3 regions of the Priestia sp. J2 genome follow, and region 1 is predicted to be linked to each of the others. Evidence: riboswitches for the same ligand, from Rfam matches in the RefSeq annotation. Region 1 holds a riboswitch; each other region holds the start of a gene.
The links. Region 1 has a riboswitch for ZMP and ZTP ahead of LJY09_RS04120 (glutamate/serine transporter AimA). Riboswitches for the same ligand answer to the same signal wherever they lie in the genome.
Positions count from the first base shown of each region.

Region 2: linked by a shared signal. The riboswitch ahead of LJY09_RS11950 (phosphoglycerate dehydrogenase) and the one ahead of LJY09_RS04120 (glutamate/serine transporter AimA) in region 1 are both predicted to bind ZMP and ZTP.
Region 3: linked by a shared signal. The riboswitch ahead of LJY09_RS27020 (phosphoribosylaminoimidazolecarboxamide formyltransferase) and the one ahead of LJY09_RS04120 (glutamate/serine transporter AimA) in region 1 are both predicted to bind ZMP and ZTP.

Region 1 is NZ_CP086208.1:785,672-788,954, reverse strand. Features, by position in the region: gene LJY09_RS04120 (glutamate/serine transporter AimA) at 1-1,444, opposite strand, end outside; ZMP/ZTP riboswitch at 1,500-1,578, opposite strand; gene LJY09_RS04115 (cupin domain-containing protein) at 1,965-2,564, shown strand; gene LJY09_RS04110 (DUF3311 domain-containing protein) at 2,920-3,123, shown strand; gene LJY09_RS04105 (sodium:solute symporter family protein) at 3,123-3,283, shown strand, end outside.
Region 2 is NZ_CP086208.1:2,385,219-2,388,501, reverse strand. Features, by position in the region: gene LJY09_RS11955 (hypothetical protein) at 1-102, opposite strand, end outside; gene LJY09_RS11950 (phosphoglycerate dehydrogenase) at 227-1,426, opposite strand; ZMP/ZTP riboswitch at 1,595-1,673, opposite strand; gene htpG (molecular chaperone HtpG) at 1,882-3,283, shown strand, end outside.
Region 3 is NZ_CP086209.1:142,236-145,518, forward strand. Features, by position in the region: gene LJY09_RS27015 (ketoacyl-ACP synthase III) at 1-778, opposite strand, end outside; ZMP/ZTP riboswitch at 1,056-1,134, shown strand; gene LJY09_RS27020 (phosphoribosylaminoimidazolecarboxamide formyltransferase) at 1,183-2,349, shown strand; gene LJY09_RS27025 (DUF2178 domain-containing protein) at 2,473-2,823, opposite strand; gene LJY09_RS27030 (helix-turn-helix transcriptional regulator) at 2,825-3,052, opposite strand.

The sequences.
Region 1 (3,283 bases):
CGAATTTTTCGCTTCCTATGTAGGAAATAAAAATCATGCACGCTAAATAGATAAGCATCCAAGCCCCGGTTAAAAATTCTTTTTTAAAGCCCACCCATTTATTTTTCGCTTGGTAATAAAAATAAACTGGCAGGCCAATTGCCATAATAAAAATCACTTCACCTGTAAGTGGCCACCTTGCCCAGTAAAGCGTCAAAGAAGCAAAAACGAAGCCGCATGGCGCAATAACTGATGCCCCTTTTAAATAAAATGGACGGTAAAAGTGTGAAGCCGTTTTTCTTAATGTTATAAGCGCTACAGGGCCCATAATATAAGAGATAAGCGTCGCTACTGAGATCACTTCTGCTAAGACACCCCATCCTCTAAATAAAAAGAGAAACAAAAAGCAGGCTGCTAAATTTAGCCACATAGCTGGGCGCGGGACATTGTAAAGTGGATGAAGAGTACCAAATATCTTTGGCAAATATCCATTTTGCTGCATCCCGTATAACATTCTAGAAGTCGTTGCCGTATATGTAGCACCTGTGCCGGAAGGAGAAACAAATGCATCTGCGTATAACACAATTGTTAGCCAGTTAATTCCAAGCGCAATCGCTAAATCAGCAAAAGGAGAATTAAAATTCAAATGATTCCATCCATCCGCAATTGATGACGGACTTACTGCTCCGATAAAAACAATTTGTAATATAATGTATACAATTCCAGCAATAAAAATTGAACCAATTACAGCTACCGGAATCGATTTATTAGGTGATTTTGCTTCTCCTGCCATATTTACAGGACTTTGAAACCCATTAAATGCAAACACGATACCTGATGTTGCCACTGCCGTTAAAACACTCGCCCATCCGTAAGGTGCTACCCCATGCTCACTTGAAAAGTTCCCGCTATGAAAACCAGCAAAAAATAAAGCCCCTGCCGTTAAACCAGGAATAATTAATTTAACAATCGTAATAAATGAGTTTGCTTTAGCAAAGAGATTTACCGTCCAATAGTTCACAAAAAAGTAAATGAATAATAACAGAGACGCAACTGCCAACCCCTTGGACGTTAAAATGCCATTGTCTACTAATTCATGAGTCCAGCGAGCCCATTTCCACGGCCAAGTACTCATATATTGCACAGATGCAATAGCCTCCACTGTTATCGTTGAAGCGATTGAAATCCAGTTAGCCCAAGCAGCCAAAAATCCAATAAATGATCCGTGTGAATACTGAGGATATTTAACCATCCCCCCTGCTTGCGGAAACATCGCGCCCAGTTCAGCGTACGATAGGGCAATGGTCAAAATAACTACCATTCCAATAACCCATGAAAAAATAGCCGCGGGTCCTGCAATTTGAGCTGCTTTCCATGCTCCAAACAGCCATCCTGAACCGATAATCGAACCTATGCCTGTCATGGTTAAAGCAAATGTTCCCATCTTCCTTTGCATATTGCTCATCCAAATCTACTCCTCTTCCCTAGGAAAATAAAAAAACACTTGCGAAATTTTCTCAAGTGTTTGCCCAGGCGCGCGGCTTATACGCTATATGCTCCCCCATGGTCATCCATGTTGCGCCAGTCACATATAGGAATATATTTTTTATCAGTATATAACATTCATTACTATTACTCAATACACAAAAATGTTTACATTACTTTTACAAAAGTAATTAATTATTCGTAAAATTCCGAATAAATCTTCTTAAAATCTCTTCCTAATTACAAAAAACAACTAAAACTCTAACCTTGCTTATTATTTGATTCTTTTACTTAACGAGCATATCACCTTCTAAAAATTATATTAATATATATTATTCATTTACAAAATACGAATTAACATCTATATATCCATAGAATTCTTGCACTAGCCCCTTTACTTATATACAATATGAAGAAAAGATACTAAAGTAAACTGCCCACCACTTAGCTACGCTTGAAGTGGGAGACTTCTTTTGGGAAAACGTTAACACCTACATATCATGCACTTCGCAACGAATGAAGTACTTCGAGCAAACTTCTCTGTTTACGCAAGCAAAAAACAGGGAAAATTACGAAAAAAGATTGTTAGAGGGATGCTTATGAATTATGCAAATGTAAAAGTTCTTTATTTTGATGACGACGGAACCATTCCAAATCACCCTCGTCTTCCAGTTTTGTTGTATGAACACGTATTTATTAGTAAGAAAGAGAAAGTAGAGAGCATTTTTAATTCTCACAACTGGAAAAACAGCTGGGTAGGCGGCATATATGATTTTCACCATTACCACAGCAATTCTCATGAAGCACTAGGTGTAATTAGCGGATCTGCACGCTTAAAACTAGGTGGACATATGGGAGAAAATATCGTGGTGCATGCTGGGGATGTACTCGTACTCCCTGCAGGTACAGGACATATGCGTCTGCAGTCAACTGCTGATTTTAAAGTGGTTGGAGCTTATCCAGAGGGCATGGATTACAACTTACGAACAGGAAAACAAACTGATCGCCCTCACGTATTTGATGAAATTGCACAAGTACCTATTCCTACAACAGATCCTGTTTATGGCGACAAAGGACCATTGACAGAGTGGTGGAACTAGACAAGCACTTATTGTCTAGTTTTTTTATTTGCTTGTTTTTATAGCTTCCATAAATCTATATTTGAACATACAAATTCTTTTTCTTTAATGCAATAGCAATATACTTTATCTCATCGAGAAAACTACCTTTCTTCTTTTCCGTTCTTTTTTTGTTTCAAAGGCAACTGCGCTTAGGTTCTCCCCTGCTTTTTCTTCCCTAATCATTTCAAATATCTTCTTCTCATACCCTTTTTTTGTTTTTCTAAAAAAATTTTCGTAATTTATAACGAAATTTTCAAAAAACTTATTGCTTTACTATGTCAGACTTGCTATCATAGTGAACATTGTTAGATAAATTTTAGAGGAGGAGTAAAAATTGAACAGAAAATTCATAATATTTATTTTATTCATCATTCCGTTTATTGCTCAATTCGCTTTTTTACCTTTTGTAAATAACATTCATCCAATTATTTTTGGATTACCTCTTTTGCATTTATGGTTATTTTTATGGGTCTTCTTAACGCCTGTGTGTACATTTATCATTTATCGTTTACAAAAATCTTGGGGGGACATTGAATAATGCAAGGAAATTTAACCGCACTTTTAATCACATCAGCAATTGTTCTTGTCGTTATCGCCATTGGCTTTATAGCAGGACGTGACAAATCATCTAGAAGCTCCGTTGAAGAGTGGGCTGTAGGGGGAAGACGTTTTGGAAGCCTGCTCGTCTGGCTTTTAGT
Region 2 (3,283 bases), 1.6 Mb from region 1:
TTTCGACATCGCTATAGCTACGACAGACGTAATGAATGTTCCTGCCAGCGCGATGAGCGACCCTATCAAAATTCCTATCATTTCTTCTGACAAAACGTTCACCTCTTTAAAGATATTTCTATATGCTATGGGACTGAAGGAAATGATATGAGGATAAATACCATGTAAAAACAGCCCTAACTTAGAAAAGTTAGGGCTGAAACACTAAAATATGATGGTAACCAAATTAGATAATACGACTTGTAATGATTCCTTCAATTTGACCAATTTTTTCTTCTAGCTCAGGCACAATCTCGTCACTTACTTGATTGTCAATATCGATCATTGTATATGCATATTCACCGCGGCTTCTGTTCACCATATCTGCGATGTTTAAATTGTAGTTTGAGAATACTTGCGTAAGCTGTCCTACCATATTCGGTACGTTGTGATGGAAAGCAGCTACGCGTTTTTTCCCAGTGTAAGGTAGAGATGCATTCGGGAAGTTCACTGAATTTTTAACGTTTCCTGTTTCTAAGAAATTTTTCACTTGACGTGCTGCCATTACCGCACAGTTTTCTTCTGATTCTTGAGTTGATGCCCCTAAATGAGGAATTGGCACAACATTTTTCATGTTCAAGACATTTTGATTTGGGAAATCTGTAATATATCGACCAACTTTTCCACTTTCAAGAGCAGCTTTCATATCTTCTTCGTTTACAAGCTCACCGCGTGAGAAGTTCAAAATATGAACATCAGGTTTCATGATGCTAAACGTTTCTTTATTGAAAACACCTTTTGTGTCGTCCGTTAATGGAACGTGAACCGTAATATAGTCAGATGCTGCAAATAGTTCTTCTAGAGACATTGCACGCTGTACGTTGCGAGACAAATTCCAAGCTGTATTAACAGAAATGAATGGATCAAAACCAATTACGTCCATATCTAAATCAAGCGCGTCGTTTGCTACAAGAGCACCAATTGCACCTAAACCAATAACGCCTAATGTTTTACCTTTGATTTCTTTTCCAACAAACTGTTTTTTACCTGCTTCAACTAACTTAGGAATTTGATCACCTTGGCCGTCTAATCCTTTTGTCCATTCAACTCCAGCAAATAAGTTACGAGAAGAAGCCATAATTGTAGTTAAAACCATTTCTTTTACTGCGTTTGCATTAGCTCCTGGCGTATTAAATACAACGATACCTTGCTCTGTGCAAGCGTCCACCGGTATATTATTAACCCCTGCTCCAGCTCGTGCAATAGCTTTTAAATTTTGGTCAAATGCCATGCTGTGCATGTTAAAGCTACGCACGACAATCGCATCTGGATTTTCGCTGTCGTTGTCAATTTGATAACCTTCTTGATTAAAAACATTTAGACCTTTTTGTGCAATGTTGTTTAATGTTTTGATTGTTTGTACTTTTTCTAATGTTAATGTGCTCATTTTGTACTCTCCTCTGATTATCATCGTAGTTTTACATGTTTTTACCTTTGGATAAAGGAACTTCATTTTTAATTTTTTTAAAAGTCTGGTTTTTTAGCCTACATGTCTGATAACTTCTATATCCTCTCCCCCTAAACAGAAAGAGGTAAGAGATATGTATTAATCCCTTACCTCTGCCCAGGCGAACGGCTACGTCACTATATGCTTCCTCACGGTTATCCGCGTTTCGCCAGTCACATATAGTCTTTGAAATTAAGTATATTCTAGCAAACTCTTTCAGAACGTTCAACCTTTTTTTAAAAGTTTGCTTTTTTCAGTCTAATTTTTAATCTCTTTAGTGAATCTCCTAATATATTGACAAATATCCTAATACATGTTAAATAAAAAGAGTGATTAGCACTCTATCCACTCAAGTGCTAATTATTTTATAAGCCCTATTGAAAGGAGAACTTCTTATGTCAAAAAAAGAATTCAAAGCCGAATCAAAGCGATTATTAGAGATGATGATTAATTCCATCTATTCTCAAAAAGAAGTATTTTTGAGAGAACTTCTATCAAATTCAAGCGATGCAATCGATAAAATTTATTACAAAGCCTTAACAGACGACTCCTTGCGTTTTAACAAAGAAAGCTATTACATAAAAGTAATACCAGATAAAACTAACCGTACCTTAACCATTACGGATACTGGGATTGGCATGACGCAAGAAGAGCTTGAAAGTAGCTTGGGCACAATTGCGCGAAGCGGTTCCCTTGCGTTTAAAAATGAAAATGAAACAAAGGACGGACACACGATTATCGGCCAATTCGGCGTTGGGTTTTACGCAGCGTTTATGGTGGCAGATGTCGTAACGGTGATTAGTAAAGCGTTAGGCAGCAATGAAGCCTATAAATGGGAATCTACTGGTGCTGATGGTTATACAATCGAACCTTGCGAAAAAGAAACGGTTGGAACTCAAATCATTTTAAAAATCAAAGAAAATACAGAAGATGAAACATATGATGAGTATCTAGAAGAGTATCGTTTAAAAGAGATCATTAAAAAGTATTCAGACTTTATCCGCTACCCGATTAAAATGGACATAACGGAAAAACGTCCTAAAGAAGGTTCTGATAACGAGCTAGAAGATTATACAGAAGAGCAAGTTATCAACAGTATGGTACCGATCTGGAAGAAAAATAAAAATGAATTGACTTCAGAAGACTATGAGCAATTTTATTCAGAAAAGCGCTACGGGTTTGATAAACCGCTCACTCACCTTCACATTAATGTAGATGGAACGATTCGCTACAATGCTATTTTATTTATTCCAGAAAATAGTCCGTTTGATTACTACTCAAAAGAATTTGAAAAAGGACTTGAACTGTATTCAAACGGCGTATTAATTATGAATAAATGCGCAGATCTTCTTCCAGACTACTTTAGCTTCGTGAAAGGTATGGTAGATTCTGAAGATTTATCTCTTAATATTTCGCGTGAAATCTTACAGCAAGATCGCCAGCTTCAGCTGATTGCCAAAAACATCGGCAAGAAAATCAAAAATGAATTAAAAAGTTTGCTTAAAAACGAACGTGAAAAGTACGAGAAGTTTTATGAATCATTTGGCCGTCAGCTAAAATACGGCGTTTACAGTGACTTTGGCAGCAACAAAGATGTATTAAAAGACCTGCTTTTATTCTATTCTTCTACAGAGAAAAAGCTCGTAACACTAGACGAGTATGTATCACGCATGCCTGAGGATCAAAAGTATATCTATTATGCATCAGGCGAATCGTACAACCGCATTGAAAAGCTTCCTCAAGCAGAATTAGTTGCAGATAAAGGGTACGAAATTCTGTATTTTACAGAAGATATCG
Region 3 (3,283 bases), on a different replicon from region 1:
ACTCAACCATTCGTAAATTGGCACTGTGTGGAACGAACCAATTTACTTCACTCTTTTGTAGATTTGCTTGTCCTAGCAATTCAGCCATACCTAAAGGAATTGTTCGAGATGCCCACTTATATACTTCTCTTCCGTTTTGCACCATCTTGCCACTCGAACTCAAAGGTTGTCCATGCATGGTAGTAGATATATTGGTGCGGTATACATGTTTACCTCCCTTTCCATTTGTACCAATATGCGTAGCAATAAAACTTGGGCGCTCTGCATCACTTTCGACCAAAACAGCTGCAGCTCCATCTCCAAATAGAACACAGGTAGTGCGATCTGTATAATCTGTAACCTTTGTTAACGTTTCTGCAGTTACGACTAAGACTTTATCATGAAGTCCAGATGTAATAAAGGCGTTTGCCATGTGTAATCCGTATGTAAAGCCCGCACAGGTAGCATTAAAGTCTAGCGCCCCAGTTGTAGGAATATCAAAGTAATCTTGTATTTGGGCTGCTACACTTGGAAATGCATAGTCGGGTGTTGTAGTTGAGACAACGATACACCCTATATCCTTTAACTCTTTTTGATACTGCTCTACTAAGTTTTCAATTGCTTTAATAGCTAGGTCAGAAGAATATTCATTTTCATCGGCAATTCTTCTTTCCCTCATGCCAGTTCGTTTCACGATCCATTCGTCGTTAGTATCTACAATTCGTTCTAAATCGTCATTTGTAAGTCTTTTTTCTGGTACGTATGTACCTATTGCTGTAATACGTGCAGTTGATTTCATTATATTCACCCTTCTTTATTACTAAGATATATAAATAGATATTAGTACTAGGTACTAATAAAGTCAATGAAATTATATGAAAAAAATGTAAATTTGGTTTATTTAGATCTAATAATAAAAATAAAAACCCTTTAAAACTATTGATTTTAAAGGGTTTTTGCTTATTATAATACCTGTTGTGTAAATTAAATTTGTGTATGATATATAATTAAAAAAGAAAAATTTGGATAAAGGTATTGTTAAAATTACTTTTATTATGTAAAATTTTCTTATAAAACAGACTATGTGTTACTGGCGTAAACATGGAGAACCATGAGGAAGCACATAGATAACGGCCGTACGCCTGGGCAAAGTATTTGAACATGAGTTCAAATACTTTTTTTATTTGGAAAGGAGATTTTCAAGTGAAAGAAATTGGTTTACGATACGGGATGAATCCAAATCAAAGTAAAGCTAACGTTCAGAATGCTGAGAACACGCCTATTAAAATCTTAAATGGAGAAGCGAGTTATATTAACTTTCTAGATGCATTAAACGCTTTTCAACTGGTTCGGGAGCTTCGACAGGCTACTGATCAACCTGCAGCTGCATCTTTTAAACACGTAAGTCCAGCAGGTGCAGCTGTGTACTCTCCACTAAATGAGACACTTACTGAATCCTATTTTGTTGAAGGCCTAGACCTGTCTCCTTTAGCGATTGCTTATGCAAGAGCGCGTGGGACAGATAGGATGTCTTCATTTGGAGATTGTGCTGCTTTTAGTGATGAAGTAGATGTAACTGTAGCTACTCTCCTCAAAACAGAGGTTTCTGATATGATTGTTGCACCAAGCTACACCCAAGAAGCATTAGAGATTTTGAAACAGAAAAAGAAAGGAAAATATCTAATTTTAGAGATTGACCCAAACCATGTGCCTGATCCAATTGAAAAAAGAACGGTATTTGGCATTACTCTAGAACAACAAAGAAATGATATACAGATTGGAAAGGAAGTTTTTAATCATATTGTTACGACTCAATCTGATATTCCTGATCATGCAAAGAGGGACCTTCTTGTCGCTCTTATTACATTAAAATATACACAATCAAACTCTATTTGTTTCGCCTTAGATGGCCAAACAATTGGGATTGGTGCCGGGCAGCAGTCCCGTATTCATTGTACGAGGTTGGCAGCTGAAAAAGCTGATAAATGGTGGTTAAGACAACATCCAAGAGCACTTAATATGAAGTTTAGAGAAGGCATTTCTCGTGTAGAAGTGAATAATGCAATTGATGGATGGTTGCATGATGATATTACTGAAGTAGAAAATGAACAATGGAAACAGTGTTTTAAAGAGATCCCTGCTAGGCTAAGTAAAAGTGAAAAACAAGAATGGTTAAAAAGATTAAAAGACGTTTCTTATGCATCTGATGCCTTTTTACCGTTTCGTGACAATATAGATCGTGCGGCTCAGAGTGGTGTTAAATATGTGGTTCAAACAGGCAATTCTTTACGAGATGAACAGGTTACAGAGGCAGCAAATGAATATGGAATGATCATGGCACATTCAGGTATACGTATATTTCACCATTAAGCTATGAATTAATATATAATCAAACCAAAAGAGCCAAGATCTCATAAAGGGACGGGCTCTTTTATACTGTTTCCGATAAGGCACAATATGTTAACTAATTCTGAATATCGTGTACAAAGTTCTTTAGTTTAAGAAATCCTTTTTATATCTAACAGCAAGATATATACCTGCAGCAAGGAATGCGAGGGAATATTTAAATAAGAAGAAAATTTGCCACATATAATCTTTTGGGAAAATGAGGTCGCATAAAATGATTCCACACAACATAATAAGGGCACTTTTTAAATTTATTTGGTTCGTTCTTTCGTCAGATACACTCATACCCAATTTTTTTTGAAATACGTATACCAAAATTATTGCGACTATAAGCGATAAAAGTCCAATACCAATCAGCATATTCCAGTTACTATTCGATTGTTCTGTCCAGGCTTTCAAAGGATTGAAAATGGCCTTTTCTATTTTGTCAGTTACCATTTCAGTCACTTCCTCTCACATAATTAAAAATATCGTTAACATCTACATCGAAAAAATTAGCTATTCGAAAAGCTAAAACGAGAGAAGGAGAATAATTATTTTTCTCCATCACATATATGGTTTGTTTGGACACCCCTACAGCGTCAGCCAATTCTTTTTGAGACATTCTTTTTAAAACTCGGTGCTCATACACTTTATTTTCAACGTAGTCACCATTTTTTTCTTTCAATGTAATCACCTTCCTTTTTTTGACTACAAATAAATAATACAACAAACTTATATAAAGGTAAAGTAAACTTATACAAAAGATAAATATTATTATACAATTTATGATAATAAAAAGGGTTAGACTCTTAGCGAGGAGTCTATCCCTTTTTACATTTTTAATAAACAATATAAATTCTTTCTCACTGTCTATAGCATATTATGTTAACTAAATTTGTTTGCGATATACATAAAA